3 regions of the Streptomyces sp. NPDC001717 genome follow, and region 2 is predicted to be linked to each of the others. Evidence: riboswitches for the same ligand, from Rfam matches in the RefSeq annotation. Region 2 holds a riboswitch; each other region holds the start of a gene.
What was found. A riboswitch is a leader RNA that binds a small molecule or an ion and turns the genes downstream of it on or off. The one in region 2 is predicted to bind cyclic di-AMP.

Region 1: another riboswitch for cyclic di-AMP. It lies ahead of ACFYZL_RS24455 (transglycosylase family protein); the one in region 2 lies ahead of ACFYZL_RS18870 (M23 family metallopeptidase).
Region 3: another riboswitch for cyclic di-AMP. It lies ahead of ACFYZL_RS08650 (peptidoglycan DD-metalloendopeptidase family protein); the one in region 2 lies ahead of ACFYZL_RS18870 (M23 family metallopeptidase).

The regions. Positions count from the first base shown of each region.
Region 1 covers NZ_JBIAUK010000016.1:77,182-87,491, reverse strand. The annotation lists gene ACFYZL_RS24480 (NAD(P)/FAD-dependent oxidoreductase) at 1-252, opposite strand, end outside; gene ACFYZL_RS24475 (exopolyphosphatase) at 689-1,630, opposite strand; gene ACFYZL_RS24470 (DUF501 domain-containing protein) at 1,627-2,178, opposite strand; gene ACFYZL_RS24465 (septum formation initiator family protein) at 2,221-2,709, opposite strand; gene eno (phosphopyruvate hydratase) at 2,810-4,096, opposite strand; gene ACFYZL_RS24455 (transglycosylase family protein) at 4,372-5,064, opposite strand; cyclic di-AMP (ydaO/yuaA leader) riboswitch at 5,067-5,237, opposite strand; gene ACFYZL_RS24450 (transglycosylase family protein) at 5,514-6,554, opposite strand; gene ACFYZL_RS24445 (cytochrome P450) at 6,658-7,962, opposite strand; gene ACFYZL_RS24440 (globin domain-containing protein) at 8,084-9,307, shown strand; gene ACFYZL_RS24435 (nucleoside triphosphate pyrophosphohydrolase) at 9,324-10,310, opposite strand, start outside.
Region 2 covers NZ_JBIAUK010000010.1:114,083-124,392, forward strand. The annotation lists gene ACFYZL_RS18855 (DNA topoisomerase (ATP-hydrolyzing) subunit A) at 1-492, opposite strand, end outside; gene ACFYZL_RS18860 (M16 family metallopeptidase) at 852-2,207, shown strand; gene ACFYZL_RS18865 (M16 family metallopeptidase) at 2,228-3,595, shown strand; cyclic di-AMP (ydaO/yuaA leader) riboswitch at 3,816-3,972, shown strand; gene ACFYZL_RS18870 (M23 family metallopeptidase) at 3,986-4,789, shown strand; gene ACFYZL_RS18875 (GntR family transcriptional regulator) at 4,966-5,643, shown strand; gene ACFYZL_RS18880 (HPr family phosphocarrier protein) at 5,981-6,262, opposite strand; gene ACFYZL_RS18885 (GNAT family N-acetyltransferase) at 6,459-9,329, shown strand; gene ACFYZL_RS18890 (DUF5998 family protein) at 9,383-9,982, shown strand; gene ACFYZL_RS18895 (alkaline phosphatase family protein) at 9,982-10,310, shown strand, end outside.
Region 3 covers NZ_JBIAUK010000003.1:283,885-294,194, forward strand. The annotation lists gene ACFYZL_RS08620 (polyprenyl synthetase family protein) at 1-259, shown strand, start outside; gene shc (squalene--hopene cyclase) at 367-2,769, shown strand; gene ACFYZL_RS08630 (1-hydroxy-2-methyl-2-butenyl 4-diphosphate reductase) at 2,769-3,440, shown strand; gene hpnH (adenosyl-hopene transferase HpnH) at 3,446-4,477, shown strand; gene ACFYZL_RS08640 (aspartate aminotransferase family protein) at 4,474-5,877, shown strand; gene ACFYZL_RS08645 (tyrosine-protein phosphatase) at 5,957-6,748, opposite strand; cyclic di-AMP (ydaO/yuaA leader) riboswitch at 7,040-7,244, shown strand; gene ACFYZL_RS08650 (peptidoglycan DD-metalloendopeptidase family protein) at 7,249-8,214, shown strand; gene ACFYZL_RS08655 (SGNH/GDSL hydrolase family protein) at 8,378-9,163, shown strand; gene ACFYZL_RS08660 (MBL fold metallo-hydrolase) at 9,330-10,310, shown strand, end outside.

The DNA.
Region 1 (10,310 bases), on a different contig from region 2:
GCTGGTGACCCGGCCGGTGAGTACCTCTGCCTTGGGCAGCACGCGTCGCAGCGGTACGACGACGTGCCGAGGCGAGATGCTGCCTGCGGCCACTTCGGGGAGGAAGGGCTGGTAGGTCATGTACGACCGCGGGTCGACGACCGTGACGGTCGCCTCGCCGTAACGCATCTTCTTCATGATGCGCTTGGCCGCGTACAGACCTACGTACCCACCTCCTACAACGAGGATCCTGGGACGCTCCGTGGTGCTCATGGAACGAGTATCCAGCACCCTCAGGGGTGATGCTCGTGAGCCCCTTCACAAGGTACGGGGGACCCTCTGCTACACTCCGCGGCCCGCGTGACGGAAGTCATGACGCGCAACGGGAACCGTGGCACTTCGGGAATCGTTGTTCACCCGTCCTGAACTGGGCTGTAGGCCCTCGACCGGACTGGACCACCGGCCTTTGTCCATACGTCTGACACGGAACCCGTCGGCTCCGACATTCGCACGAACGCTCGGAGAAACGGGCCCGGGGGCCCCGGAAGAGCCTCAAACGGCCCCTCCAGTTGCCCCGCGGACCTCTTTTCCTTGTGAAGAACTTCACGAACTTCATGTGGATCAAGGGACCAAAGTCCCCCGCAGACCCCTGTAGAGGCAGCCGGAGAGACCGTTCTGCCTGGGAATCCGCTGCCCGCCGCGCCCCGTCTCAGGCTACGGACCAGGCGATCCCGTCCAGGATGTCGTGCTCGGAGACGACGACCTCCGTGGCCCCGATGCGTTCCATGATCGCCAGCAGGACCAGGGCGCCCGCGCCGATCACGTCCACCCGGCCCTCGTGCATCACGGGGATCGCGGCGCGCTCGGCGTGCGTCTGCGTCAGCATCCGCCCGCTGATCTCCCGGACCTGCTCGTAGGAGATGCGGGAGTGGTGGATCCGCTCGGAGAGGTACTCCGGCAGGTCGAGCGCGATCCCGGCGACCGTGGTCACCGAGCCGGCCAGCCCCACGAGGGTGCGGGCCTCGTGCAGCGGGACCGATTCCTCGGCCAGGTCCAGCGCGGCCTCGATGTCGGCCCGCATCGCGGCGATCTGCTCGGCGGTCGGCGGGTCGGTGACGACCCCGTCGACCACCAGGTGGCGCTCGGTCATCCGGACGCAGCCCACGTTCACCGAACGGGCCGCCCGCACGTGCTCCTCACCGACCACGAACTCGGTGGAGCCGCCGCCGATGTCCACCACCAGGAACGGCCGCTCCAGGTGCTCGTGGGAGGTCAGTTCCTTGGTGGCGCCGGTGAAGGAGAACTCCGCCTCCTCGTCCCCGGTGATCACCTCGGGTTCGACGCCCAGGATCTCCTTGACGCCCCGCACGAACTCCTCGCGGTTCTCGGCGTCCCGCGAGGCGGAGGTGGCCACGAAGCGCACCCGCTCCGCGCCGAGTTCCTTGATGACCTGCGCGTACTCACGGCAGGCCGCGAAGGTGCGCTCCAGGGCCTCCGGGGCCAGCCGGCCCGTCTGGTCCACGCCCTGGCCGAGCCGGACGATGGTCATGCGGCGGTCGAGCTCGACGAGGTCCCCGGTGGCCGGGTCGCAGTCCGCGACGAGGAGCCGGATGGAGTTCGTGCCGCAGTCGATGCCCGCGACCCGGGTCACTCGGACACCTCGTCCTTCTTGTCCGCCTTGTCCGTACACGGGGTGACGCAGGCGCCCTTGGCCCACCACTCCGGCAGCATCGCGAGGGCCTCGTCGCCGAACGGGTTCACGCCCGGGCCCGCGGCCAGGGAGTGGCCGACCAGGACGTGCAGGCACTTCACCCGGTCCGGCATGCCGCCGGCGCTCGGGAAGCCCTGGAGCACCTCGATCGCGTCACGGCGCCGGATGTAGTCCTCGTGCGCGGCCCGGTAGGCGGCGGCCAGTTCCGGGTCCTCGGCGAGCCGGGCCTGCATCTCCTTCATCACGCCGTTGGCCTCCAGCGTGCCGATGGCGCCGGCGGCGCGGGGGCACGTCAGGTAGTACAGCGTCGGGAAGGGGGTGCCGTCGGGGAGCCGCGGGGCGGTCTCCACCACGTCCGGCTGGCCGCACGGGCAGCGGTGCGCGATGGCGCGCAGCCCGCGCGGCGGGCGGCCGAGCTGCTGCTGGAAGGCGTCGACGTCGGCGTCGGTCGGCTCGGTCCGGTCGGTCTGGGGCGGGGGCGTCTGCATGCCTGGAGGAAGTCTCTTCGTTCTCGTGGATGGGTGCGGTGCTCAGTCGCCCGGGCGGTCGGCCTTGTCGACGCCGTCCCAGACGTTGGAGTACCAGGGCCGGACGGTACCGGCCTTGCCGGTGCGGTGTCGCTCGGGGCCTTGCGCCCCGGGGTCGGTCATGATGTAGCCGATCTCCCCCGGGCGCAGGAAGTGCAGGTGCTTGCGCGCCTGCTGCTCGGCGTACGCGTCGTCCTGCCAGCGGGCCTTCTCGTCGCGGAGCCGCTCCAGGCGGTTCCGCGCCGCGGCGGCCGCCTTCTGCTGCTCCGCGATCTCCGAGCGCTGGGAGACGTACTGGCGCATCGGATACGCGAGGGCGACGACCAGCGTACAGAGGACGAGCACCAGGAGGGCCGCGCGTCCGGTGAGCCGGCTGCGGCGGACCTGACGGCGCGACTGGGAGCGGTAGACGTGGGCCGCGGTCCGCTCGCCGAGCTGCTTGAGCCTGGTCGCGGTGGAGAAGGTGGAGAACCGATCCCGGTTCCCGGCCATTGATCCGCCTCCCCTGTGTACACGTACCAACCAATACGTCCCCGCACACGGTACGGGACCGAGTGCGGGGACGTACGGAGGCTAGACCCGGAGGTCCGGATCAGCCCTTGAAGCGGGGGAACGCGCTGCGGCCCGCGTACACCGCGGCGTCGTCGAGGATCTCCTCGATGCGCAGCAGCTGGTTGTACTTGGCGACGCGGTCCGAGCGGGCCGGGGCGCCGGTCTTGATCTGACCGCAGTTCACGGCGACGGCGAGGTCGGCGATGGTGACGTCCTCGGTCTCACCGGAGCGGTGCGACATCATGCACTTGAAGCCGTTGCGCTGGGCCATCTCGACGGCGTCGAGGGTCTCGGTCAGCGAACCGATCTGGTTCACCTTCACGAGCAGGGCGTTCGCGGAGCCCTCCTCGATACCGCGGGCCAGGCGCTCCGGGTTGGTGACGAAGAGGTCGTCGCCGACGATCTGCACGTTGGAGCCGATGCGCTCGGTGACGGTCTTCCAGCCGGCCCAGTCGTCCTCGAACAGCGGGTCCTCGATGGAGACGAGCGGGTACGCCGCGACGAGCTCCTCGTAGTACTCCGTCATCTCGGCGGCCGAGCGGGACTGGCCCTCGAACTCGTACTTGCCGTCCTTGTAGAACTCGGACGCGGCGACGTCGAGCGCGAGCGCGATGTCCTTGCCGGGGGTGTAGCCCGCCTGCTTGATGGCCTCGACGATGAGGTCGAGCGCGGCGCGGTTGGACTCCAGGTTCGGGGCGAAGCCGCCCTCGTCACCGAGACCGGTGGACAGGCCCTTGGTGTGCAGGACCTTCTTGAGGGTGTGGTAGACCTCGGCACCCCAGCGAAGGGCCTCGGAGAAGGACTCCGCGCCGATCGGGGCGATCATGAACTCCTGGATGTCGACGTTGGAGTCGGCGTGCGACCCACCGTTGAGGATGTTCATCATCGGAACGGGCAGCAGGTGCGCGTTCGGACCGCCGAGGTAGCGGAAGAGCGGAAGGTCGGAGGCCTCGGACGCGGCGTGCGCCACGGCGAGGGAGACGCCGAGGATGGCGTTGGCGCCGAGGGAGCCCTTGTTCTCGGTGGCGTCCAGGTCGATCATCGCCTGGTCGATCAGGCGCTGCTCGGTGGCGTCGTAGCCGACGAGCTCGGGGCCGAGCTGCTCGATGACGGCGAGGACGGCCTTCTCGACGCCCTTGCCGAGGTAGCGGTTGGGGTCACCGTCACGGAGCTCTACGGCTTCGAACGCTCCGGTGGAGGCACCGGACGGAACTGCAGCACGGCCGGTGCTGCCATCGTCGAGGCCCACCTCGACCTCGACCGTGGGGTTGCCTCGGGAGTCCAGGATTTCCCGGGCTACGACGACGTCGATGGACGGCACGAGCATCTCCTTCTGGGATGTGACGCTGGGTGTGCGGCGGCATGTCAGGCCGTGGGACGGCCTTGCCGCTTAGAGCCTAACCGGATCCGGGCACTCGGCCCGCCGACCGCCCGGGTCCTGGGACGAAAAAGGGCCCGAATACCCCCGTTCCAGGACATACGTCTCTGAAGGAAGGGGTCTTGGCCGCGCACACAGCACCGCCCGGCGCGTGGAGGGGAAGGCGCGCCGGGCGGTGTGGCTGTTACGTGTGGTGAAGACGCCTGCGGCTATTGCCGCATTGTTCAGCTGAGCTTCAGCTTCTGACCCGGGAAGATCAGGTCGGCGTCGGACACGGTGTCCTTGTTCAGCTCGAAGAGCTTCTCCCAGCCGCCCTTGACGCCGTTGGCATCGGCGATGGCACCCAGGGTGTCGCCGGCCTTGACCTCGTACGAGCCGTTGCCCGTCTTCGGGGCCTCGGTGCGCTCGGAGCGGGTGGTCGGGGCCGGGGTCTCGGAGCGCTTGGTCTCCGTCTTCTTCGGCTCGACCTTCTTGGTCTCGGTCTTCTTCGGCTGGGTCTTCTTGGTCTCGACCTTCGGGGTCTCGGTCGAGCCGCCGGTGTAGGACGAGTTCGACAGGCCCACGCCGCAGGACGGCCAGGCGCCCTTGCCCTGGCCCTTGAGGACCTTCTCGGCGATGGCTATCTGCTGGGACTTCGAGGCCTGGTTGGCCTGCGGGGCGTACGACTTGCCGCCGTACGCGGCCCAGGTGGAGGAAGAGAACTGCAGGCCGCCGTAGTAGCCGTTGCCCGTGTTGATGGACCAGTTTCCGCCGGACTCGCACTGGGCGACGCGGTCCCACTCGCTCGCGGTGGCGGCGCTCGCGGTGCCCGCGGCCATCAGGGGCGCGGCGACGACGGCACCGGCGACACCGGCCAGCGTGGCGATGCGGACGGCCTTGGTGGCGCGACGGTGCTTGCCCTTGCCGGAAAGCAGCATGACGTTCTCCTCACCGACGCCTACGAGGTGAGCTGTCGGGTTCGGGCGAGTGAGTTGCCCGGCCGTGCGACCTTGCGCACGTCTTGACCCCTAGCCGGTTGTGACCGTCTCTCAACGGCCGCGCCCGGCACCTACCTTGGTTCCCCCGCTCCTGCCTTCGGCGCTTGACGCGACGACTGTTCCCCCCGTCCGCCGGCAGGATTCGGCGATGCGGTCGAAGGAGCCCGCGGTGGCGGGCGATTCAGAAGGTAGGCAGGTCTCTCCCCGATGTTCAACGCGCGACATCGGGGAGAAACGGCCCCTACTTGCGCCCTTCTCGGGGGTGTTTGCGCAGGTGAGGACGGGGTTTGCGCAAGCCCCGAGGCGGGACACGCCAGTTGACCGGAAGAGACACATGTCTCACTTACAGAAAACAGACAATCAACTCGTACCGGTCGACCGAAGTGCCCTTACTGTCCGGATAGATCCAGGTTCTGTCCCGGCTTGATCAAGTTGGCGTCCCCGCCGATGACCTGCTCATTGGCCTTGTAAAGGGCGCCCCAGCCGCCCTTGACGCCCTTGGCATCCGCGATGGCCGTCAGACTGTCGCCCGACTTCACGGTGTACGTGGGCTCCGACGCGGCATCAGACGCCCCGGGAGTCTCGGTGGCGGGCGCGCCGCGGTGCTTGCCCGTGCCGTCGGCGGGCGTGACGGGCGGTGCGGTCGAGGCGTCAGGCGCCGTGGGGATGCCCGGGTTGGCCGGGTCGGCCGGGTTCACCGGGGGCAGGCTCGGGTCGGCCGGCGTGGTCGTGGGAGGCGCCGTCGGGGAGCCCGGGTCGGCAGGCTTGCCCGAGTTGCCCTGACCGCCCTTGTTGTCCTGGTTGCCCTGGTCGCCCGGGTTGTTCGGGTTGCCCGGAGTCTTCGGCTCGTCAATCGGGAGGTCGGCCGGGGGCATGACGGGCAGTCCGAGGTTCGGTCCGAGCGGGCCGTCGGCGATCCCCGGGGTCGGGGCCCCGAAGTCGGTGGACGGCGGCACGGCTCCGGAGGGCGGCACGACGTCGTCCGGGCGCGAGGGCGTGGGCTTGACGCTGCCGTGGCTGCCGGGCTGTCCGGGGTCGACCACCGCGGCGGGGCCCTGCGCGTCCAGCCCGGCGGGCGCGGCGCACATCGGCCACGCCTGCGGGCCCTTCGCCGCGAGCACCCGCTCGGCGATGGCGATCTGCTGGGAACGGCTGGCGAGGTCGGCCCGCTCGGCGAACTCGAGCCCACCGGCCTCCCGCCACTCCTCCTGGGTGAACTGGAGCCCGCCGTAGGCACCGCTGCCGAAGTTGGCGCTCCAGCTGCCGCCGCTCTCGCATTCGGCGACCTTGTCCCACGTGGAGGTGTCGGCCGCGCTCGCGCCGGTGGCGGCGAGCAGCGGCAGGGCCAGCGCGGAGCCGGTGACTCCGGCAGTGACGACTATCGCGGGCACCTGACGGGGGCGTCTGTGGCGGCCGTTCCCGGAACGCATGAGGCTGCACCTTTCGCATAACGGCTGGGTAACGGCAGAACCTAGCCTCACTCGAACGCATGTCACAAGTTCGCTCGGGAACTGACGTCAGGTCAGGCGCCCCTCAGATGTTCGGGACTGCGAAGCGAACCGGAAGAGTGCGCAGGCCACGCATGATGAGTCCGCCGCGCCAGCGCAGCTCTTCGGGCGGAACGGCGAGTTCCAGATCCGGCAGACGCGTCAGCAAACTCGCGAGCGCGGTCTGTCCTTCGAGTCGCGCGAGCGGAGCACCCAGGCAGTAGTGGATGCCGTGCCCGTAGCCGAGGTGCTGATTGTCACTCCGGGAGAGGTCCAGGGTGTCCGGGTCGGCGAACCGCTCGGGGTCCCGGTCGGCCGCCGCGAGGACGACCAGGACCGGGTCGCCGGCCGCGATCCGCTCGCCGCCGAGGGTCATCGCCTCGGTGGCGAACCGCCACGTCGCCAGCTCCACCGGGCCGTCGTAGCGCAGGAGTTCCTCGATCCCGGTCTCCAGCAGGCCGCTCTCTCCGGCGGCGAGGGAGGCCTGGAGGCGCTCGCGCTGGTCGGGGTTCACGAAGAGGGCGTGCAGTCCGTTGCCGATCAGGTTGACCGTGGTTTCGAAACCGGCGAAAAGCAGGATGAAAGCCATCGCGGTGGCCTCGGCCTCCGTGAGGTGGTCGCCGTGGTCGCTCGCCCGGATCAGGTCGGAGATGAGGTCATTGCCCAGATCATTCCGCTTTCGGTGGATCAGTTCCCCGAGATAGGTGCGCATCTGCTTCACCGAACGGGCGACCCCGCCGCGCGGACCGCCGCCGTGCCGGATCATCATCCCGGCCCAGTCGCGGAAGTCGTCCTGGTCCTCGCGCGGTACGCCGAGCATCTCGCAGATGGCGTAGATGGGGAGGGGGAAGGCGAACTCGTGGATGAGGTCGGCCTCCCCGTCGCGGTCGGCCCCCGCCTTTTCGACGATCTTGTCGATGAGGTGGTCGGTGATCTCCTGGACCCGCGGGGTGAACTCGGCGACCCGGCGCGGGGTGAACGCCTTCGACACCAGCCGCCGCAGCCGGGTGTGGTCCGGCGGGTCGATGTTGAGCAGGTGCGTCATCAGCTCCGCCTTGCGCTCCCCCGGGATCCCCGTCTTCCCCTTGGCGTGCGCGGGCTCCGCGTGGTGCGCCGGGTTCTTGCTGAGCCGCTGGTCCGCGAGGGCCTGACGGGCATCGGAGTACCTGGTGACCAGCCAGGCCTCGACCCCACTGGGAAGCTTGGTGCGGTGCACCGGGGAGTGCTCGCGCAGCCAGGCGTAGGCCGGGTACGGATCGGTCGCGAACTCCCAGTCGAAGAGGGTCGGCCCCTCGGTGGAAGAGGTGTCGGCGGGAACGTCTGCGGGGGCTGCGGGAGTCTGCTCGTGCACCCGACGACCGTATCCCGCCTCCCACCCGTCATCCCATATGGCCCGTTCGTCGCGGCTGTCCGTAGATGGCCCTCCGCTTGACCTCGCGCACTTTGGCGTTCCTACTTTCGGTTCTGTGGACGTGAGGATCTTGAAAAGCAGTTTCGCGGTGGTGGAGAGACGGGCCGAGCACGCGGTCAAGTTCTTCTACTCCCACCTCTTCTGGCACAACCCCGGACTCCGTGAGCTCTTCCCGGCCTCCTTCGAAGACATGGAAAGACAACGGGACCGGCTCTTCGCCGCGCTCACGCACGTGATCGCCCACCTGGAGAACGACACCCTCGTCCCCTATCTACGCGACCTGGGGCGCGACCACCGCAAGTTCCTGGTCGAGCCCCGGCACTACGCGGCCGTCGGCTCCAGCCTGCTCGCCGCGCTCGCCGAGACCTCCGGCGACGCCTGGACCACGCGGACGGAGAAGGCGTGGGTCGAGGCCTACCAGGTGATCGCCGACGCGATGATGGCCGGCGCCGCCGCCAGCGAGGACCCGCCGTGGTGGGACGCGGAGGTCGTGCGGCACCTGCAGTACGGAGAGGACATCGGCGTGCTCACCCTCCAGCCCCGGATCCCCTTCCCCTATCTCCCCGGCCAGTACACGAGCGTGAGCAGCGAACGGGTCCCGACGACCTGGCGCACGTACTCCATGGGCAACGCACCCCGCCCCGACGGCACCGTCGACCTGCACGTCAGCCGGATCGACCGCGGCCGCCTCAGCCCCTGCCTGGTCCGGGACACCCGGCCGGGCGACGTGCTGCGCCTCGCCGCGGCCGGCGGACGGATGACCTTCCGCCGCGAGGACCGGCCGGCCAGCCTCATTGCCGCCGGCACCGGCTGGGCGCCGGTGCGGGCCATGCTGGAGGAACTCACGGAGCACCCTCCCGATCAGGACGTGCGGCTGTTCGTCGTGGCGCGGGACGCCGCGCACCTCTACGACCGCCCGCTCATCGACCGGTACGCCGCCACCTGCGACTGGCTGGGCGTCACCTACATCACGCCCGCTCCCGGCCGGCACCGCAAACAGGCCACCGACCGGCTCGTCACCGCCCTCGGCACCCGGGGGCTCTGGCCCGACCAGGACGTCTACGTCAGCGGGCCGCCGCTGTTCATCAACGAGACCGCCCGGCTCCTGGAGGAACTCGGTGCCCCTCCCGACCGGATCTTCCACGACGCCGTACCGGCCAGTGGCAACGGTCACGGTCCCGGGTACGGCCGCCCGCTGGGCTTCGGCGAGTGGTTCCTGAACCCCCCGCCACCCCACTGGCACGACCCGTCGAGCCGGGACCCGAAGAACGCTCCCGGCACCTGAACACCGCTGCCGGCGGCTACTCGCCGACGCCCTCGGCCGCGCGGATCGCATCCCGGTACACGCGGGCCGCCGCTCGCAGAGCCGTCTCGGGGTCGATCCCCTCCTCCTCGGCGCGCGCCGCCAGCGCCAGCAGTTCGTAGCCCACGCCCTCACCCCTGGGCAGCTCCACGGCCAGTTCCCCCGCACGGGCACGGCCGGCGAGCTTCGCCGCGAGCGCGAGACCGGGCTGGCCCAGCGGGATCCCGTCGGTGACCGACTCCCGCCGCTTCTCCACCGCCTTGGTGCGCTGCCAGTGCTCGTGCACGTCCTCGGGGGTCTCGGCCGACGCGTCGCCGAACACGTGCGGATGCCGGTTGATCAGCTTCTCCACGAGGGTCCCGGCCACGTCGTCGATGGAGAACGCCCCGCCCGCGCCCTCTTCCTCCTCGTCGCCGTCCGCCTCCGCGACGGTGCCCTCCTGCGCGATCCGCGCGTGGAAGACCACCTGGAGCAGGACGTCGCCGAGCTCCTCGCGCAGCTCCGTACGGTCTCCGGCCTCGATGGCCTCGACCAGTTCGTACGCCTCCTCGATCGCGTACTTCGCCAGGCCCTCGTGGGTCTGCTGCGAGGTCCACGGGCACTCGCGCCGGACCCGGTCCATCACCTGGACCACGTCGAGCAGCCGCGCGCCCGGCAGGTCGTAGGAACCCGGCAGCAGTTCCAGGTCGGGCATCGAGACGCGGCCCGAGCCCGCGAGCCGCGCCAGCCCGTCGGTGAGCCGCTGGTCGCCCTCCCCGCCGGGGAGCACCACGACCGTGCGGCCGCCCGCGCAGGCGTCGACGAGCGCGTGCGCGTCGGGGGCCTCGTGCTCGACCTCGATGCCGGCCTCCCGCAGGTACGGCAGCTGCGGGTGGCCGGGGTCGGCGCACAGCACCCGGTCCGCGGCGTGCAGGGTCCGCCATGCCGGCCAGGACAGCACGCCGGGGGCGACCCGGTGGCTGGTGGTCAGCAGGACGATGCGGCC
Region 2 (10,310 bases):
CTCCTGGCCGTCGTAGTTGGCGGTGAAGTCGACGGTGTCCTCGTCGATCGACTCCGTCATCAGCGACGTGGCGTCGGCCATCTTGCACTCGGTGTAACGCATGGCGGCCGGCGGGTCGTCGTTGCCGAGCGAACCGAAGTTGCCGTGCCCGTCGACCAGCGGGAGCCGCATGGAGAAGGGCTGGGCCATGCGCACGAGGGCGTCGTAGATCGACTGGTCGCCGTGCGGGTGGAGCTTGCCCATCACCTCGCCGACGACGCGCGCGCACTTCACGTAGCCGCGGTCGGGGCGCAGCCCCATCTCGTTCATCTGGTAGACGATGCGCCGGTGGACCGGCTTCATGCCGTCCCGGGCGTCGGGCAGGGCACGGGAGTAGATCACCGAGTACGCGTACTCGAGGAAGGAGCCCTGCATTTCGTCGACGACGTCGATGTCGAGGATCTTCTCCTCGAAATCCTCCGGCGGCGGGGTCTTCGTGCTGCGGCGGGCCATCGCTGCGCGGCTCCTTAACCAAGAATGAAGTGTGCTGGGGTCTGGCTGGGTCTTGCTGAGTGTGACGGGTGTGGCGTCGTCTGGCCGATTCGGGGCTGTCGGACTGCGGTGGGACCTGGTGGGGCTGCAGCCGGACCGCGGTGGAACCGGGACGGGACCGGGATGGGACCGGGTGTCATGCGGGTACGACGCGGACCATTGTGGCCCGAGGCACCGACAACGCCGACTCCGACCCCGGGGGTCCCCCCATACGGAGTGCGGGGGAGTGACCCGGGAACTTATCCGGTGGGCGACGCGCTTGCATACAGTGGCAGGTCGAGAAGAAATCTCTGCATCGCGATCGAAGGGACCACATGCCCATGGGTCACACGGCCACAGCTCAGGCCGGCTCCGGCGGCCTGACAGCGACCGAGCACCGGCTGGCCAACGGCCTGCGCGTGGTGCTCTCCGAGGACCACCTGACCCCGGTCGCCGCGGTCTGCCTGTGGTACGACGTCGGCTCGCGCCACGAAGTCAAGGGGCGTACCGGCCTTGCTCACCTCTTCGAGCACCTGATGTTCCAGGGATCGAAGCAGGTATCGGGCAACGGTCACTTCGAGCTCGTCCAAGGCGCCGGCGGTTCCCTCAACGGCACCACCAGCTTCGAGCGCACCAACTACTTCGAGACGATGCCGGCCCACCAGCTGGAGCTCGCGCTGTGGCTGGAGGCGGACCGGATGGGCTCGCTGCTGGCCGCCCTGGACGACGAGTCCATGGAGAACCAGCGCGACGTCGTCAAGAACGAGCGCCGCCAGCGGTACGACAACGTCCCCTACGGCACGGCGTTCGAGAAGCTGACCGCCCTCGCCTACCCGGAGGGCCACCCGTACCACCACACCCCGATCGGCTCCATGGCCGACCTGGACGCCGCGTCCCTGGAGGACGCGCGCAACTTCTTCCGTACGTACTACGCGCCCAACAACGCGGTGCTGTCGGTCGTCGGGGACATCGACCCCGAGCAGACCCTGGCCTGGGTCGAGAAGTACTTCGGCTCCATCCCCGCGCACGACGGCAAGCAGCCGCCCCGCGACGGCTCGCTGCCCGAGATCATGGGCGGGCAGCTGCGTGAGGAGATCGTGGAGGAGGTCCCGGCGCGTGCGCTCATGGCCGCCTACCGGCTCCCGCACGACGGCACGCGCGAGTGCGACGCGGCGGACGTGGCGCTGACGATCCTGGGCGGTGGGGAGTCCTCCCTGCTGCACAACCGTCTGGTCCGCCGCGACCAGACGGCCGTCGCGGCCGGGTTCGGCATGCTGCGGCTGGCGGGCGCGCCCTCCCTGGGCTGGCTGGACGTCAAGACCTCCAGCGGGGTCGAGGTTCCCGTCATCGAGGCGGCCGTGGACGAGGAGCTCGCGCGGTTCGCCGCCGAGGGCCCGACCGCCGAGGAGATGGAGCGCGCGCAGGCGCAGCTGGAGCGGGAGTGGCTGGACCGGCTGAGCACGGTGGCCGGCCGCGCGGACGAACTGTGCCGTTTCGCGGTGCTGTTCGGCGACCCGCAGCTGGCGCTGACCGCCGTCCAGCGGGTCCTCGCCGTCACCGCGGAGGAGGTGCAGGCCGTGGCCGCGGCCCGACTGCGCCCCGACAACCGCGCGGTGCTGGTCTACGAGCCGCTGCCGGGCTCCGAGGAGTCCGCCGAGTCCGACGAGAGCGACGAGAACGAGGGGGCGGAGCAGTGAGCGACACCGCAGCCGTCACGATGACCTTCCACCCGCGGCCGCAGGCCGGCGAGGCCAGGCCGTGGGCCTTCCCCGCTCCCGAGCGGGGCGTGCTGGCCAACGGCCTGACCCTGCTGCGCTGCCACCGGCCGGGCCAGCAGGTCGTCGCCGTCGAGATCAACCTCGCCGCCCCGCTGGACGCGGAGCCCGAGGGTCTGGACGGCGTGGCCACCATCATGGCCCGCGCGCTCTCCGAGGGCACCGACAAGCACTCCGCCGAGGAGTTCGCCGCCGAGCTGGAGCGCTGCGGCGCCACCCTCGACGCGCACGCCGACCACCCGGGCCTGCGGGTCTCCCTGGAGGTCCCGGCCTCCCGCCTGCACAAGGCCCTGGGCCTGCTCGCCGAGGCGCTGCGCGCCCCCGCCTTCGCCGACAGCGAGGTCGACCGGCTGGTGCGCAACCGGCTCGACGAGATCCCGCACGAGCAGGCCAACCCGCAGCGCCGGGCCGCCAAGCAGCTCTCCAAGGAGCTCTTCCCGGCCGCCCTGCGGATGTCCCGCCCGCGGCAGGGCACCGAGGAGACGGTCGCCCGCATCGACGCGACCGCCGTACGCGCCTTCTACGAGGCCCACGTACGCCCCGCCACCGCCACCGCGGTGGTCGTCGGCGACCTCACCGGCATCGACCTGGACGCCGTCCTGGCCGACACCCTGGGCGCGTGGACCGGTGACACCGCCGAGCCGCGCCCGGTGCCGCCGATCACCGCCGACGACACGGGCCGCGTGGTCATCGTGGACCGGCCCGGCGCGGTCCAGACGCAGCTGCTGATCGGCCGCATCGGGCCGGACCGCCACGACCGGGTCTGGGCGCCCCAGGTGCTCGGCACCTACTGCCTGGGCGGGACCCTCACCTCCCGCCTGGACAAGGTGCTGCGCGAGGAGAAGGGGTACACCTACGGGGTGCGCGCCTTCGGCCAGGTGCTGCGCTCCACCGCGGACGGCAAGGGCGCCTCGATGCTCGCCATCAGCGGCTCGGTGGACACCCCGAACACCGGACCGGCCCTGGAGGACCTCTGGAAGGTGCTCCGCACCCTCGCGGAGGGCGGCCTGACCGACGCCGAACGGGACGTGGCGGTGCAGAACCTGGTGGGCGTGGCCCCGCTGAAGTTCGAGACGGCGGCCTCCGTCGCCGGCACCCTCGCCGACCAGGTCGAGCAGGAACTCCCGGACGACTTCCAGGCGCAGTTGTACGCGCGGCTCGCCGAGACCGGCACCGTGGAGGCCACTTCGGCGGTCGTGAACGCCTTCCCCGCGGACCGGCTCGTCACGGTGCTCGTGGGTGACGCGTCGCTGATCGAGGAGCCGGTGCGCGCCCTCGGTATCGGTGAAGTGAGCGTCGTCACCAACTGAAGTGACCCATTGGCGCCCTCAACTGGCGCCTGAACAGCGCTTCTTGAAGGGGCCCGGGCGGCTTGACCGCCAGGGCCCCTTTTGTCCGTTTGGTGGTGAGGTTGCTTGTTTGCGGTGTGGCGTACGCAACAAAAGGGCGTGTCTGTTTGGTGATTGGCTGATGATCCGCCTAGCGTCGGCCGTGCTGTCCGTCAGTTGTACGCGCCGCATCCGCGGCACCGGTCAGCGATCGCCGAGTCCCCGTCAGGCGCGAGCCTGGGGAGCCGGGGACCCACACGTCCCTGGGGTGAATCGGACCGCCTCGCAAGAGGGGGCCCGTAGGAGACCTTCCTGCTCCGAACCCGTCAGCTAACCCGGTAGGCGAGAAGGAAGGAAAGGATCAGCCCCTCCATGGCGTTTGGCAGTCGTCCCGCTGCGTCCGGCAAGCACCGCGGTTCCAGCCGTCTGAGCCGCAAGACCGCCGGTTACGCCGGCATAGCCGCCCTCGCCACCACCGGCGTCGTCGCCACCATCGCAGCCCCGGCCTTCGCCGCGGACAACAGTGGCAACAACCACTCCCAGGACAACGCGCTCGGTGCCGTCGTCGTCGCCGATGAACTCCAGGGCGACATCACCGAGCAGGCCGACTCCCAGCAGCGCGCCGCCGAGCACGCCGCCGCCAAGGCGCAGGCCGAGGCCGACGCCAAGCAGCAGGCCGCCGAGGCCAAGCGCCTCGCCGAGGCCAAGGCGAAGGCCGAGCGCGACGCCGCCGAGCGCGCGGCCCGCGAGGAGGAGCGCAAGCGACTCAACACCTTCGTCGCCCCGGTCGACGGCTCCTACGTCTCCACGCAGTACCACGCGGGCGGCGGCATGTGGTCCTCCGGCAGCCACACGGGCATCGACTTCCACGCCGACGAGGGCACCTCGGTCCACGCGGTGGGCGCGGGCGTCGTCGTCGAGGCGGGCTGGGGTGGCGCGTACGGCAACAACGTCGTCATCAAGCACAACGACGGTACGTACACGCAGTACGGCCACATGCTGCGGCTGAACGTCTCCGTCGGCCAGCAGGTCACCGCGGGCCAGCAGATCGGCCTGTCGGGCTCCACGGGCAACTCCAGCGGCCCGCACCTGCACTTCGAGGCCCGCACCGGCGCCAAGTACGGCTCGGACATCAACCCCCTCGCCTACCTGCGCTCGCACGGCGTCGACCTCTGATCGACTCCGCCGCACCACCCGCTTCACCGAAGACCCCGGCTCCCCGAGCCGGGGTCTTCGTGTTTCCACGGGTTCCCCATTTCCGGCCGCTCTCGGAAATTGCCGTGTGTTGCAATAGAGTCGCAGCAGTGGTGGCACCAATGAGGGTGTGAGTCGGAAAAAGCGGAGGTCCGGTCTTGCGTATTCCTGCGCACGCGGTATGCACGGCAATTCGCGACGACATCGTCTCCGGGGCCTTCGGGCCGGGCAGCAGACTGACCGAGGAGGTCCTGGCCCGCCGGTACGGCGTCTCCCGCGTCCCGGTCCGTGAGGCGCTGCGGACCCTGGAGTCCGAGGGGTTCGTGACCACGCGGCGGCACGCGGGGGCCTGCGTGGCCGAGCCGACCGAGCAGGAGGCGGCCGATCTGCTGGAGCTGCGGATGCTCCTGGAGCCGCTCGCCGCCGCCCGTGCCGCCCGGCGGCGGACCGAGGCGCACCTCAAGGTGCTGCGGGGGCTGGTCAGGCTGGGCCAGGAGCGGGCCAGGCGGGGCCAGGGGGAGGACCTGAGGTCCCTGGGCGGCTGGTTCCACGAGACGCTCGCACAGGCCTCGGGCAGCCCGGGGCTGATCGCGCTGCTCACGCAGATGCGGCACAAGGTCGCGTGGATGTACGTGGTGGAGGCGCCCGCCCGGCCGGTGGAGTCCTGGGCGGAGCACGGCGCGGTGGTGGACGCCGTGGCCCGGGGTGACGCGGAACGGGCGCGGGTGCTGGCGGCGGCCCACGCGGAGCGGGCGACGGGGGCGCACCGGCTGCGGATCGGGGTGGCGGTGAGCACTTCGCAACCTGCCGTAAACATGTCGAGCGGTCGGCATTAACAGCGGCCGTATACAAAGGACGCGTGCCGGTGCGGTGGAATTCCCGCATTTGTTGATTCGCTGCATGCCGTGCGTTGGGTGCGGTGCGGCGGGATTCGCTGCGCGGGGCCGGTGAATTTCGGCGTGCGGAATTCCGGGGTGTGACATTCGGCTGCGCCGGGCCTTTACGGGGGAGCGGCCGGGCCGTCGGGTCGGGTGCGGCTCCGCCGCCGGGGCTCCGCCCCGGACCCCGCTCCTCAAACGCCGGAGGGGCTGAACCGTCCACGGGACGCGCCGAAGCCGCGGCGCCCGGGAGGGGCCGCGGCTTCGGTGGGTGGGGTGTGGCGAACCCGAAGGGTCAGACGGTCTCGGGGAGCTCCTCGAGGCCCTCGGCGACCAGCTTCGCGAGGCGGTCCAGCGCGACCTCCGCGCCATCGGCCTCGGAGGCGAGGACGATCTCCTCGCCGCCCTGGGCGCCCAGGCCCAGAACCGCGAGCATGGAACCGGCGTTGACGGGGTCGCCGCCGGCCTTCGCGATGGTCACCGGGACGCCGGAAGCGGTCGTCGCACGGACGAAGATCGAGGCGGGACGAGCGTGCAGGCCCTCGGCCCAACCGACGTTGACGCGGCGCTCTGCCATGGTGATGCCCTTCAGGTTCTTACGGTTGTCTAGACCAGTCTCTCACGAAGCCCGGAATGCTCGAACCGACCTTCGTCCCGAATCTCCCGCCGGTCGGCCCTCCCCAGCTTGCACCGTTTCATCCCGGATTGCCTATAGCGCCGCGCGAGCGCGACCCGCCCCGTCCAAGCGTGCGTCCGGCCCGTAAGGTATGGGCATGACCAACGAGTCGGACCCCTCGTACCCGGCCCACTGGGAAGCGGACGTCGTCCTGCGCGACGGCGGTACCGCCCGCATCAGGCCGATCACCACCGCGGACGCGGGTCGCCTGGTCAGCTTCTACGAGCAGGTCTCCGACGAGTCGAAGTACTACCGGTTCTTCGCGCCCTATCCCCGCCTCTCCGACCGCGACGTGCACCGCTTCACGCACCACGACTACGTGGACCGCGTCGGCCTCGCAGCGACCATCGGCGGGGAGTTCATCGGCACCGTCCGCTACGACCGCATCGGCCCCGACGGACGCCCCGCCTCCGCTCCCGCCGACGAAGCCGAGGTCGCCTTCCTCGTCCAGGACGCCCACCAGGGCCGCGGGGTCGCCTCCGCCCTCCTCGAACACATCGGAGCGGTGGCCCGGGAGCGCGGCATCCGCCGGTTCGCCGCCGAGGTGCTGCCCGCCAACACCAAAATGATCAAGGTGTTCACGGACGTGGGCTACGAGCAGAAGCGCAGCTTCGAGGACGGCTCCGTCCACCTCACCCTCGACCTCGAACCCACCGCCCATTCCCTCGCCGTGCAGCGCGCCCGCGAACAGCGAGCCGAGGCGCGCTCGGTGCAGCGCCTGCTCGCCCCCGGCTCGGTGGCGGTCGTCGGCGTCAGCCGCTCCGGAGCCGGCGTCGGCGCGGCCGCCCTGCGCAACCTGCGCGACAGCGGCTTCCACGGCCACCTGTACGCCGTCAACGAGGCCGTCACCCGCGACCTGCTCGACGGGGTCCGCGCCTACCGCACCGTCGAGGCCATCGGCGCGCCCGTCGACCTCGCCGTGATCGCCGTCCCCGCCGACCGGGTCCCGGAAGCCGTGGCCGCCTGCGGCGAGCACGGGGTGCAGGGCCTCGTCGTCCTGTCCGCCGGATACGGGGAGAGCGGCCCCGAGGGGCTGGAGCGCCAGCGCGAACTGGTGCGCCAGGTCCGCTCGTACGGGATGAGGCTGATCGGCCCGAACGCCTACGGGGTGATCAACACCGCCCCGGAGGTGGAGCTCAACGCCTCCCTCACCCCCGCCCCGATGCCCATGCGCGGCCGGATCGGCCTGTTCACGCAGTCCGGGGCGATCGGCATCGCCCTGCTCTCGGCCCTGCTCCGACGCGGGGAGGGGCTGTCCTCCTTCGTCTCGGCGGGGAACCGGGCCGACGTCTCCGGCAACGACATCCTCCAGTACTGGTACGACGACGAGACGACCGACGTCGCCCTCATGTACCTGGAAACCCTCGGCAACCCGCGCAAGTTCACCCGCCTCGCCCGCCGCACGGCCGCCGCCAAGCCGGTGGTCGTCGCCAAGGGCGGCCGTCACACCCCGGCCGGCCACCTCGTCCCCGGCACCCGGCTGCCCGACGCCACCGTCTCCGCCCTGCTGCGGCAGGCCGGCGTCATCCGGGTCGACACCGTCACCGAGCTGGTGGACGTCGGTCTGCTGCTCGCCGCGCAGCCGCTGCCCGCCGGGCCCCGGATCGCGATCCTCGGCAACTCCGAGTCCCTCGGCGTGCTCACCTACGACGCCTGCCTGACCCAGGGCCTGAGCCCGCTGCCGCCGCTCGACCTGACGACCGCCGCCTCCCCGGCCGATTTCCGCGACGCGCTGGCCGCCGCGCTGGCCTCCCCCGACAACGACGCCGTCGTCGTCACGGCCATCCCCTGGCTGAGCGAGCACGCGCTCGCCGACGACCTCGCCGACGCCCTGCGGGACGCCGTGACCGAGGTACCGGGCAAGCCGGTCGCCGTCGTGCACGTGGAACTCGGCGAACTGGTGGCCGCCCTCTCCGCGGCCAGGGCCTCCGATCCCGAAGAGCCCCTCCCTCCCGGGGCGGTCCCCGAGGTACGGACCCCCGCCGCGCCCCCGACCGAGCCGAAGCCCGCACCGCCGGCCGAGACGCCCGCCCCCGCCGCGCTCCCGCCCTTCGCGACCGCCCCCGCCACGCCGGCGGCCGGGTACCCGGACCGGATCCCCAGCTACCCCGCGGCCGAGCGGGCCGTACGGGCCCTCGCCGAGGCCGTCCGCTACGGCCAGTGGCGGCGGGCCGCCGCGGACACGGTCGGTCAGGTCCCCGAGTACGAGGACATCGACGAGCCCGGGGCCGCCGCGCAGCTGGCCGCCCTGCTGGTCGACCTCGACCCCGACAGCGGGGGCGTGCTGACCCTGCCCGACTGGGACGGCCGCGAGCTGCTCGCCCGCTACGGGATCCGCGTGCTGCCGGCCCTGCCCGCGCCCAGCCCCGACGCCGCTGTCCGCGCCGCCGGGGTCCTCGGCTACCCCGTGGCGCTCAAGACCACCGCCCCGCACCTGCGCCACCGCGCGGACCTGGGCGGCGTACGGCTCGACCTCGCCAACGAGACCGAGCTGCGACGCTCGTACGAGGAGCTCACCGAAGGGCTCGGCAAGCCCGCGGAGCTCCTGCCCGTGGTGCAGGCCATGGTGCCGCGCGGGGTCGACACCGTCGTCCGGTCCGTCGTGGACCCGGCCGTCGGCGCGGTCCTGTCCTTCGGGCTGGCGGGCGTCGCCTCGGAGCTGCTCGGTGACACCGCCCACAGACTCGTCCCGGCCACCGACCGGGACGCCGCGGAATTGATCCGGTCGATCCGGACCGCTCCCCTCCTCTTCGGCTGGCGCGGCAGCGACCCCGTCGACACCCCCGCGCTGGAGGAGCTGCTCCTGCGCGTGTCCCGCATGGTGGACGACCACCCCGAGGTGGTCGGGGTCTCCCTGGAGCCCGTGGTGGTCGCGACCGAGGGGTTCTCCGTGCTCAGCGCCACCGTGCGGATCGCCCACCCGCCGGTCCGCGGCGACCTCGGCCCACGGACGCTTCCCAGCTACTGAGCGGGGTGCGGGGAAAGGCCGGGGCGCCCCGAACGGGCCTTAGGATGGACCTCATGGCGAAATCCGGTACGACGACCCAGGGGCTGCGCACGGCGATCGAGCGCAGCGGCTACTACCCGGCCCTCGTGGCCGAGGCGGTGGAGGCCGCGGTGGGCGGCGAGCCGATTTCGTCGTACCTGGTCCACCAGGAGACGACCTTCGACTCCAACGAGGTGCGCCGGCACGTCACCGTCCTCGTCCTGACGGGCAACCGTTTCATCGTCAGCCACACCGACGAGCAGGCCGCCGACGCCGGATCCCCCTCCCCGTACGCGACCACCTCCACCGAGTCGGTCAAGCTGTCCAGCATCTCCTCCGTGGTGCTCAGCCGGGTCGTCGCGAACCCGGAGTCCTACACCCCCGGCACCCTGCCCCGCGAGGTCGTCCTGACCATCGGCTGGGGCGCGGTCTCCCGGATCGACCTGGAGCCGGCCGCCTGCGGCGACCCGAACTGCGACTCCGACCACGGCTACACCGGCAACTCCACCGCCGACGACCTGAGCCTGCGCGTCAGCGAGGCCGGCGACGGCCCCGAGGCCGTGCGCCAGACGCTCGTCTTCGCGCAGGCGCTCTCCGAGGCGACGGCGGCGACGTCCGCCCCCTCCGCCCGCTGATGGCGTACTCCGCACCGCAGGGCTGGGACGAACCGGAGCTGCTGGACCTGGCCGGCGCCCCCGTCCCGCACTACGGCACCGGCTCGCTGGCCGACCTGCTGCCCACCCTCGTGGCCGGTCAGGGCGTGCCCGGTTTCACCGCGTCCATCGCCGAGCTGACGCCCGCCGACCGCAACTGCGTGTTCCTGGTCGACGGCATGGGCTGGGAGCAGATCAAGGCCCACCCGGACGAGGCGCCGTACCTCACCTCCCTGCTCGCGAGCTCGCGCGGCGGCACCGGCCGCCCGATCACCGCGGGCTTCCCGGCGACCACCGCCACCTCGCTCGC
Region 3 (10,310 bases), on a different contig from region 2:
GGGCGGGCCGGCCTCGGCCGAACTGGCCGAGCTGCTCGCGGCGGACGCGAAGAGCAGCGACTTCGAGAACTTCTCCGAGGAGGAGTTCGCGGCCCGCGCGGCGCTCATCGAGGCGGCGGGCGGCCGCCAGTGGACGGCGGACGAGGCACGCCGCCAGCACGCGATCGCGATCCGCGCGCTGGACGACGTGGACATGCCGCAGCGGGTGCGCGAGCAGTTGGTCGCACTCGCCGACTTCGTCGTCGTGCGCAAGAGGTGATCGCCACCCGACGGCGGATATGACTCGCGAGTCGCCGGCCGGCGCGGAAGCGCCGGCCGACGGCGGACCCCAGCACAGCAGAGGACCGACTGCACGAAGGGGAAGCCATGACAGCGACGACCGACGGCAGCGCGGACAGCGCCGGCGCCGGCAGCGAATACGAACCGGGCCCGGCCGCGGGTCCGCACCCGGCGGGCGGGGCCGCATCGGCAGCGTCCGGCGTGCCGGACACCAGCCGGCCTGCCCCCGCCGGGCAGGCCCGCCCCGGCGGTCCGGAGCCCGCCCCTGCCCGGCCCGGTACCCCGCGCGCCAGCGCGGACACGCAGGCCGGCCCGACACCGGACCGGGCGTCGCCGCCGGGCCCGACACCCACGGACCCGCCCGGCCCCCCGGCCGGCCCGGCCGGTGGCCGTGGCGCAGGGCCGGCCGCGACGACGGACGCGCTTGCGCCGGGAGCCGGCCAGGGGGCCGGCGCCGCGACGGCGGGCCCGGGTGCGTCGGCGGCCGGGGGGAGCCTCGGGAGCGGAGCGGTCCGGGAGGCCGGGTACGGCCTGCCCGGCGCTCCGGACGGCAGCGGGCGCCGGGAAGCGCGCCCGCGCGAGCCCGTCGACGCGGGAAGGCTCGCCGCGCAGGAGGCCGCCGCGCGGGCGACGCGGCACCTGCTGGAGCGGCAGGACCCCGCCGGTTGGTGGAAGGGCGACCTGGAGACCAACGTCACCATGGACGCCGAGGACCTCCTGCTGCGGCAGTTCCTCGGGATCCGCGACGAGGCCACCACGCACGCCGCCGCCCTCTTCATCCGCGGCGAGCAGAACGAGGACGGCACCTGGGCCACCTTCCACGGCGGGCCGCCCGAACTCTCCGCCACCATCGAGGCGTACGTCGCGCTGCGCCTCGCCGGGGACGCCCCCGACGCCCCGCACATGGTCCGGGCCTCCGCCTGGATCCGGGCCCACGGCGGGATCGCCGCCGCCCGCGTCTTCACTCGGATCTGGCTCGCCCTCTTCGGCTGGTGGAGCTGGGACCACCTGCCCGAACTCCCTCCCGAGCTGGTGTTCCTGCCGTCCTGGGTGCCGCTGAACATCTACGACTTCGGCTGCTGGGCCCGCCAGACCATCGTCCCGCTCACCGTGGTCTCCGCGCTGCGCCCGGTCCGCCCGGCCCCCTTCGCGCTGGACGAGCTGCACACCGACGCCCGCGCGCCCTACCCCGCCGAGCGGCTCGCCCCCGCCACGACCTGGGACGGCGCCTTCCAGCGGATGGACAAGGCCCTCCACGTCTACCGGCGCTTCGCCCCGCGTCGGCTGCGCAAGGCGGCCATGGCCGCCGCCGGCCGCTGGATCGTCGAACGCCAGGAGAACGACGGCTGCTGGGGCGGCATCCAGCCCCCCGCCGTGTACTCGGTCATCGCCCTGCACCTGCTCGGCTACGACCTCGGCCACCCCGTGATGCGCGCCGGGCTGGAATCCCTGGACCGCTTCGCGGTGTGGCGCGAGGACGGCGCCCGGATGATCGAGGCCTGCCAGTCCCCGGTCTGGGACACCTGCCTCGCGGCGATCGCGCTGGCCGACGCCGGCCTGCGCCCCGACCACCCGGCGCTGGTGAAGGCCGCCGACTGGATGCTCGACGAGGAGATCGTCCGCAGCGGCGACTGGGCGGTGCGCAGGCCCGGACTGGCCCCGGGAGGCTGGGCGTTCGAGTTCCACAACGACACCTACCCCGACATCGACGACACCGCCGAGGTCGTCCTCGCGCTGCGCCGGATCCACCACCCGGACCCGACCCGCGTCGAGGCCGCCATCGCCCGCGGTGTCTCCTGGACCCTCGGCATGCAGTCGAAGAACGGAGCCTGGGCCGCCTTCGACGCCGACAACACGAGCGTCCTCCCCAACCGGCTGCCGTTCTGCGACTTCGGCGAGGTCGTCGACCCGCCCTCCGCCGACGTCACCGCGCACGTCGTGGAGATGCTCGCCTTCGAGGGCAAGGCGGGCCTCGCCCGCACCCGGCGCGGCATCGCCTGGCTGCTCGCCGAACAGGAGCCGGAGGGCTGCTGGTTCGGCCGCTGGGGCACCAACTACGTCTACGGGACGGGGTCGGTGGTCCCGGCGCTGATCGCCGCCGGGATCGCCCCGTCGCACTCCGCGATCCGGCGGGCGGTGCGCTGGCTGGAATCCGTACAGAACGAGGACGGCGGGTGGGGCGAGGACCAGCGCTCCTACAAGGACCGCGCCTGGGCCGGCAAGGGCGACTCCACCGCCTCGCAGACCGCCTGGGCGCTGATGGCCCTGATGGCGGCCGGCGAGCGGGAGGGCAAGGCCGTGGAGCGGGGCGTCGCCCACCTCGTACGGACGCAGGGCGAGGACGGCTCCTGGGACGAGCCGCACTTCACCGGCACCGGTTTCCCCTGGGACTTCTCCATCAACTACCACCTGTACCGGCAGGTGTTCCCGCTCACCGCGCTCGGCCGCTACCTGCACGGGGAACCGTTCACCGCGGCCGGGGAGCCCTGATGTCCGCCGTCGGAGCGGACCGGGCCGAGAACCGGGACCCGCTGCTCGTCGCCTGCGCCCTGCGCATCGAGCAGGCCGCCCTGCGCAGCGCCGGCCGGGGCGCCCCGCGGGCGTACGAACTCCTGCGCACCGGGATGGGCCCGCGCGCCGCCGAGCGGGCCGTCGGCCGGGCACTGGAGAGACCGGGGATGGAACGGGCGGCCGTCCTCGCGACCGGGTTCTGCGCCGGACTGGTACCCGGCATGCACCCGGGCGACCTGGTCGTCGCCGAGGAGACCCGGGACCCGCAGGGCACCGTCACCTGCACCGGCAGCGCCCTGCTCGCCGAGGCACTGGCCCGGGCCGCCCCCGGCCGGACCGTGCACACCGGCGCACTGACCGGATCGGACCACGTCGTCCGCGGCCAGGAGCGCGCACAGCTGCGCGCGACCGGCGCGATCGCGGTCGACATGGAGTCGGCGTCCACCCTGTGGACCGCGACCCGCTGTCACCGCCCTCCGTCGGGAGGGGGACGTCCGGTTGCGGCCGTCCGGGTGATCGTGGACGCTCCGGAACACGAGCTCGTCCGTATCGGCACGGTTCGCGGTGGAATATCGGCCTTCCGTGTTCTCCGTGCCGTGCTACCCGCGTTCTACGACTGGCACCGTTCTTTGCTGCTCCCCAGGAGGTGAGCCAGATGGCCATGCCGCTGCGACAGTCCGTCAGGGTCGGGACCTATCTTCTCGAACAGAAGCTCCGCAGGCGTGAGAAGTTCCCGCTGATCGTCGAACTCGAACCGCTCTACGCCTGCAACCTGGCCTGCGAGGGCTGCGGCAAGATCCAGCACCCCGCCGGCGTGCTCAAGCAGCGCATGCCGGTCGCGCAGGCGGTCGGCGCCGTCCTGGAGTCCGGGGCGCCCATGGTGTCCATCGCGGGCGGCGAACCCTTGATGCACCCGCAGATCCACGAGATCGTCCGACAGTTGGTGGCTAAGCGGAAGTACGTCTTCCTCTGCACGAACGCGATGCTGCTGCGCAAGAAGATCGAGAAGTTCAGGCCTTCGCCCTATTTCGCCTTCGCCGTGCACATCGACGGCCTGCGCGAGCGGCACGACGAGTCCGTGGCCAAGGAAGGCGTCTTCGACGAGGCGGTCGCGGCCATCAAGGAGGCGAAGAGGCGCGGATTCCGGGTGACCACGAACTCCACCTTCTTCAACACCGACACCCCGCAGACCGTCATCGAGGTCCTCAACTACCTCAATGACGATCTCCAGGTCGACGAGATGATGATCTCGCCCGCCTACGCGTACGAAAAGGCGCCCGACCAGGAGCACTTCCTGGGCGTCGAACAGACCCGCGAACTCTTCAGGAAGGCCTTCGCGGGCGGTAACCGTCGGCGGTGGCGGCTCAACCACTCCCCGCTCTTCCTGGACTTCCTCGAAGGAAAGGCCGATTTCCCCTGCACGGCCTGGGCCATTCCGAATTACTCCCTCTTCGGCTGGCAGCGCCCCTGCTATCTGATGAGCGACGGCTACGTTCCCACCTACCGGGAACTGATCGAGGACACCGACTGGAGCAAGTACGGCCGCGGCAAGGACCCGCGCTGCGCCAACTGCATGGCGCACTGCGGCTACGAGCCCACCGCCGTCCTCGCCACCATGGGTTCGCTCAAGGAATCCCTCCGCGCGGCCCGCGAGACGGTCGGCGGCAACCGGGACCGGTCGGCATGACGGCGGCGTCGCCCGGGGGGAAGGGCTTCGACCTCGGAGCCCTGCTGGCGGCGCGCGGGGCGGAGCGGTACGAGCTGCACGCGCGGCACCTCAACCACCAACTGCCCCGGATGCTGCACACCATCGGCTTCGACAAGGTCTACGAGCGGGCCGAGGGCGCCCACTTCTGGGACGCCGAGGGCAACGACTACCTGGACATGCTGGCCGGCTTCGGGGTGATGGGCCTGGGCCGCCACCACCCCGTCGTACGCCGCGCCCTGCACGACGTGCTGGACGCCCAGCTCGCCGACCTGACCCGCTTCGACTGCCAGCCGCTGCCCGGCCTGCTGGCCGAGAAGCTGCTCTCGTACAGCCCCCACCTGGACCGGGTCTTCTTCGGCAACAGCGGCACCGAGGCCGTGGAGACCGCCCTGAAGTTCGCCCGGTACGCCACCGGGCGAACGAGGATCCTCTACTGCGACCACGCCTTCCACGGGCTGACCACGGGTTCGTTGTCGGTCAACGGGGAGAGCGGCTTCCGCGACGGCTTCGCCCCGCTGCTCCCCGACACCGGGATCGCGCTGGGGGACCTGGCCGCCCTGGAGCGCGAGCTGCGCAAGGGCGACGTGGCCGCCCTCGTCGTCGAACCGATCCAGGGCAAGGGGGTCCTCGCGGCCCCGCCCGGATTCCTGCCCGCCGCGCAGGAGCTGCTGCACCGGCACAAGGCGCTGCTGATCGCGGACGAGGTGCAGACCGGGCTGGGACGTACCGGGGACTTCTACGCCTACCAGCACGAGCCGGGCGTGGAGCCGGACCTGGTGTGCGTGGCCAAGGCGCTGTCGGGCGGCTACGTGCCGGTCGGCGCGACCCTGGGCAAGGACTGGATCTTCAAGAAGGTCTACTCCTCCATGGACCGGGTGCTCGTGCACTCCGCGAGCTTCGGCTCCAACGCGCAGGCGATGGCCGCCGGTCTCGCGGTGCTCTCGGTCATGGAGGACGAGGAGGTCGTGGCCAACGCCCGGGCGATGGGCGACCTGCTGCGCGGGCGGCTGGCCGCGCTCGTGGACGAGTACGAACTGCTCCACGAGGTCCGCGGGCGCGGGCTGATGATCGGCATCGAGTTCGGCCGGCCGTCCTCGCTCGGGCTGCGCAGCCGCTGGACGATGCTCCAGGCGGCCCGCAAGGGGCTCTTCGCGCAGATGGTCGTGGTGCCGCTGCTCCAGAAGCACCGGATCCTCACCCAGGTCTCCGGGGACCACCTGGAGGTGATCAAGCTCATCCCGCCGCTCATCGTGGACGAGCACGACGTCGACCGGTTCGTCGGGGCCTTCCGCGCGGTCATGGACGAGGCGCACGGCGGGTCGGGTCTCATGTGGGACTTCGGCAGGACCCTGGTCAAGCAGGCGGTCGGCAACCGCTGACCGCGGGACGGGGGACCGTCGGGGAGGGGGCGGACGAGGAGGGGAGCGCGCCCGGCGCGCTCCCCTCCTCGTCCGCATGTCAGTCGAGCAACCGCTCGCGCAGCCGGCTCCGGGTCTCGGGCGCGAGTCCGAGCCCCTGCTCCAGGTAGCGGTCCACGCCGCCCCAGGTCTCCTCGATGGTGTCGAAGGCCCCGAGCAGGTATTCGGCGCGGGCGTCGAAGAGCGGGGCGAGCAGCTCCATCACCTCGGGGGAGCGTGCCTCGGGGGAGTCGTCGCTCCGGCGGACCCGGTAGCGACGGTGCGGGGCGTTCGACTCCAGGTAGTCCGCGACGATCGCCTCGCGCTCGACGCCCAGCGCGAGCAGGGTGACGGCGATCGACAGACCGGCCCGGTCCTTGCCGGCGGCACAGTGCATGAGCGCCGGGACGCTGTCCTCGGCGAGCGCGTGCAGGACCCGGCCGTGCTCCGGCGTACGGCTCTTGATCATCACCCGGTACGAGTTCGCCATCCGGGCCGCCGCCTTGCCGTCGCCCAGGATCGAGCGGAGCTGTGCGAGATCGCCGTCGCGGACCATCTTCCAGAACTCCCGGCCGTCGGCCGGATCCGAGAGGGGGATGTTGACGTTCCGCACGCCGGGCAGTTCCACGTCAGGGCCCTCCAGCGCGTGGTCGGCGCCGTTGCGGAAGTCGAAGACGGTGTGGAGGCCGAGCGAACCGAGGAACTCCGTATCGGTTTCAGTGGCATGCGCCAGATGTCCGCTTCGGAACAGTCGTCCTGTCTTGACCCTTCGTCCATCAGAAGTCGGCAATCCGCCCACATCGCGGAAATTGCGCACTCCGGACAGTTCCGGCTCCTGTATCTGCTGGGTCAAGGGAACTCCTCCGCTTCGTGGTGCTGCTCGTGGGTGCTCTGTCCGAATTACACTACTTGGCGACAACTTGCCATAAGTGGAGGCGAGATCGGGCGCGTCCCCGTGAGCCAGATCATACGGTGACCGTGAGTGCCTGATCACGAAAGCCGAATGCCCGCGTCGGAGGGGTTGTTGACGGGCGGGAATGGACGGAGGGTGACCGGCATTCCCCCGGTTTCCCGTTCCTGTGATTCCGTCAGGAAATTCGCGGCTTGTTCGGCGCGTCCTTTTGGGATTACGTTCGCGACCGATCCGGGTGGATCGCCGAATCCTGCCGCCGCCCGGAAACCGCACCCGACCATTCACGCGCGGCAGGAGCGGGGGAACCAGGTAAGCCGCTGTCCCGGAACTCCACCCGGGACGGCTAGGGGTGAAGCCGTACATGTTCCGTTCATGTACTGCCGGACATCTCCAGTCCGAACCCGACAGCTCACCTCGCAGGCGCCGGAGAGGAATTCGCCATGCCTGCAAAGGGTAAGCACCGCCGCCCCAAGTCCCTTTCGATACCGCGCGGCTTCGCCGTCGCCGGCACCGGTGGTGCGGCCCTCGCGCTGCCCCTGATGGGTGCGGCCGGTGCCCACGCGGCCGGCGCCCCGGCCGCCGCGACGACGGCCCGGACCGCCGTTGCCCCCGTCGCGGCCCCGCAGGTCTCCGCCCCGCTCCGGGCCGAGGCCGGCGCGCCGACCGTCTACACGGTCGTGCCGGGCGACTACCTCTCCAAGATCGCCGCCGAGCGCAACCTGGACGGCGGCTGGCAGCGGCTGTACGCCGACAACCGCGAGGCGGTCGGGACCAACCCCGATCTGATCCGTCCCGGTCTGAAGCTGAACCTCGGCGGTGCGGGCGAGGCGGCGGCTCCGGCGGGACCGGCTCCGGAAACCGCACCGAAGACCGCGCCCCGGACCGGGCACGAGGCGGCTCCGAAGGCCGCTGCGCAGACCGGTCCGCAGGCGGCCGAGCAGGCCGCTCCGGCGCAGCGGGAGACCGCGGCCGAGGCCCCGCCGGCCAAGACGTCGGCCTCCGGATTCGTGGCCCCGCTCGCCAGTACCGGGATCTCCACCCAGTACAAGGTCGCGGGCAGCATGTGGTCCTCCGGCTACCACACCGGTGTCGACTTCATCGCGAGCTCCGGCACCACCGTCCGGGCCGTCGGCGCGGGCACCGTCGTCTCCGCCGGCTGGGGCGGCGCGTACGGCAACGAGGTCGTCATCCGCCACGCGGACGGCAACTACTCGCAGTACGGCCACCTCTCCTCGCTGGCCGTCTCGGTCGGCCAGAGCGTCACCGCCGGCCAGACCATCGGCCTGTCCGGTTCCACCGGCAACTCGACCGGCCCGCACCTGCACTTCGAGATCCGCACGGGCCCGTCCTACGGCTCCGACATCGACCCGCTGGGCTACCTCCGCGCGAAGGGCGTCAGCATCTGACGGCAGCCGCCGCCGGAGCACGAGCACGCGTGAGGCCGGGACCCGAGGGGGGTCCCGGCCTCACGTGTACGTATTCCTTACCTCCCGGGTGGTAAAGATCACGGCCCGTCAACCCCTCATTACGTTGGCGTAGGTTGGTTACGAGAGTGAAGGATGTCGTCTCGTGGCAGCGACGACGACGAAACTCAAGACCATCGGCTCGTACGCGGCGATCGGGGACAGCTTCACCGAGGGCGTGGGGGACCCGGGACCCGGGGACACTTATCTCGGCTGGGCGGACCGGCTCGCCGTGCTCCTGGCCGACCAGCATCCGGAGGGCGAATTCCGGTACGCGAACCTGGCCGTGCGCGGCAAACTGCTCGACCAGATCGTGGCCGACCAGGTTCCGCGGGCCAAGGCGCTCGCGCCGGACCTCGTGACCTTCTGCGCGGGCGGCAACGACATCATCCGCCCCGGCACCGACCCCGACGACGTGGCGGCGCGCTTCGAGGCGGCCGTCGCCGACCTCACCGGAGCCGTCGGCCGGGTCGTGATCACCACCGGCTTCGACACCCGGGGCGTTCCGGTCCTCAAGCACCTCCGGGGCAAGGTGGCGACGTACAGCGTCCACGTCCGCGCCATCGCCGACCGCTACGACTGCCCGGTGCTCGACCTCTGGTCCCTGAAGTCCGTACAGGACCGCAGGGCATGGGACACCGACCGACTGCACCTGTCGCCCGAGGGGCACACCCGGGTCGCACTGCGCGCCGCGCAGGTGCTCGGACTGGACGTGCCGGCCGACCCCGACCAGCCGTGGCCGCCGGAGCGCCCGCGCGGCTCGGTCGACGTGACGCGGGACAACATCCACTGGGCGCGCGAGCACCTGGTGCCCTGGATCGGCCGCCGGCTGCGCGGCGAGTCCTCCGGGGACCACGTCGAGGCGAAGCGGCCGGACCTGCTGCCGCTGTAGACGGGGGGAGGGGCAAGCGGGGAAGGAAGGCGGGGAAGGGGGGAAGCGGGGGACGACACGCGCGGGGAACGCGGAATCCTTCGGGGCCGGTGTGCGTTGGGATGCTCGTAGACCGACGGACATCCCCACCGCGCCGTCATCCGACCGCACCGTCCCTGGAGGCGCCTTGACCGGCTCTCGTCCCCTGCGTCCCCGGCTGCGCGCCCTGCGGCCCGAAGCCTTCGGCGCGGACCCCACGGGGGCCCGGCTGGACCGGATCCGCCGTTCGCCGAACTTCGCCGACGGCGTCTTCCAGAACCCGGTCGGCGCCCGGAACAGGCCCTCGGGGTCGATGGCGGAGTTCGCGAAGATCTACTTCCACCGCGAGCAGCGGATCCGGCGGGCTCCCGCCGGCCCGATCCCGGTCTACCCGACCACCCTCGCCGAACTGGCGAAACCGCCGGTCAGCGGATTGCGCCTGACCTGGATGGGCCACTCCAGCGTGCTCGCCGAGATCGACGGCCGCCGGGTCCTCTTCGACCCCGTGTGGGGTCAGAGGTGCTCCCCGTTCCCCTTCGCCGGTCCCAAGCGACTGCACCCCGCACCGGTCCCCCTGGCCTCGCTGGGCACCGTCGACGTCGTGGTCATCTCCCACGACCACTACGACCACCTGGACCTGCCGACGATCAAGGCGCTGGCCGGTACGGACACGGTCTTCGCCGTCCCGCTCGGCGTCGGCGCCCACCTGGAGCACTGGGGCGTCCCGGCCGACCGGCTGCGCGAGCTGGACTGGAACGAGAGCACCAAGATCGCGGGCCTCACGCTCACCGCGACCCCCGCCCGGCACTTCTGCGGCCGCGGCCTGCGCAACCAGCAGCACACCCTGTGGGCCTCCTGGGTCGTCGCGGGCGACGAGCACCGGATCTACCACAGCGGCGACACCGGCTACTTCCCCGGCTTCCGGGAGATCGGCGCCGAGCACGGCCCCTTCGACGCCACGATGATCCAGATCGGCGCGTACTCGGAGTACTGGCCCGACATCCACATGACGCCCGAGGAGGGCGTGCGCGCCCACCTCGACCTGCAGGGCGGTGCTCCGCACGGCGTGTTCCTGCCGATCCACTGGGGCACCTTCAACCTGGCCCTGCACCCGTGGGCCGAGCCCGGC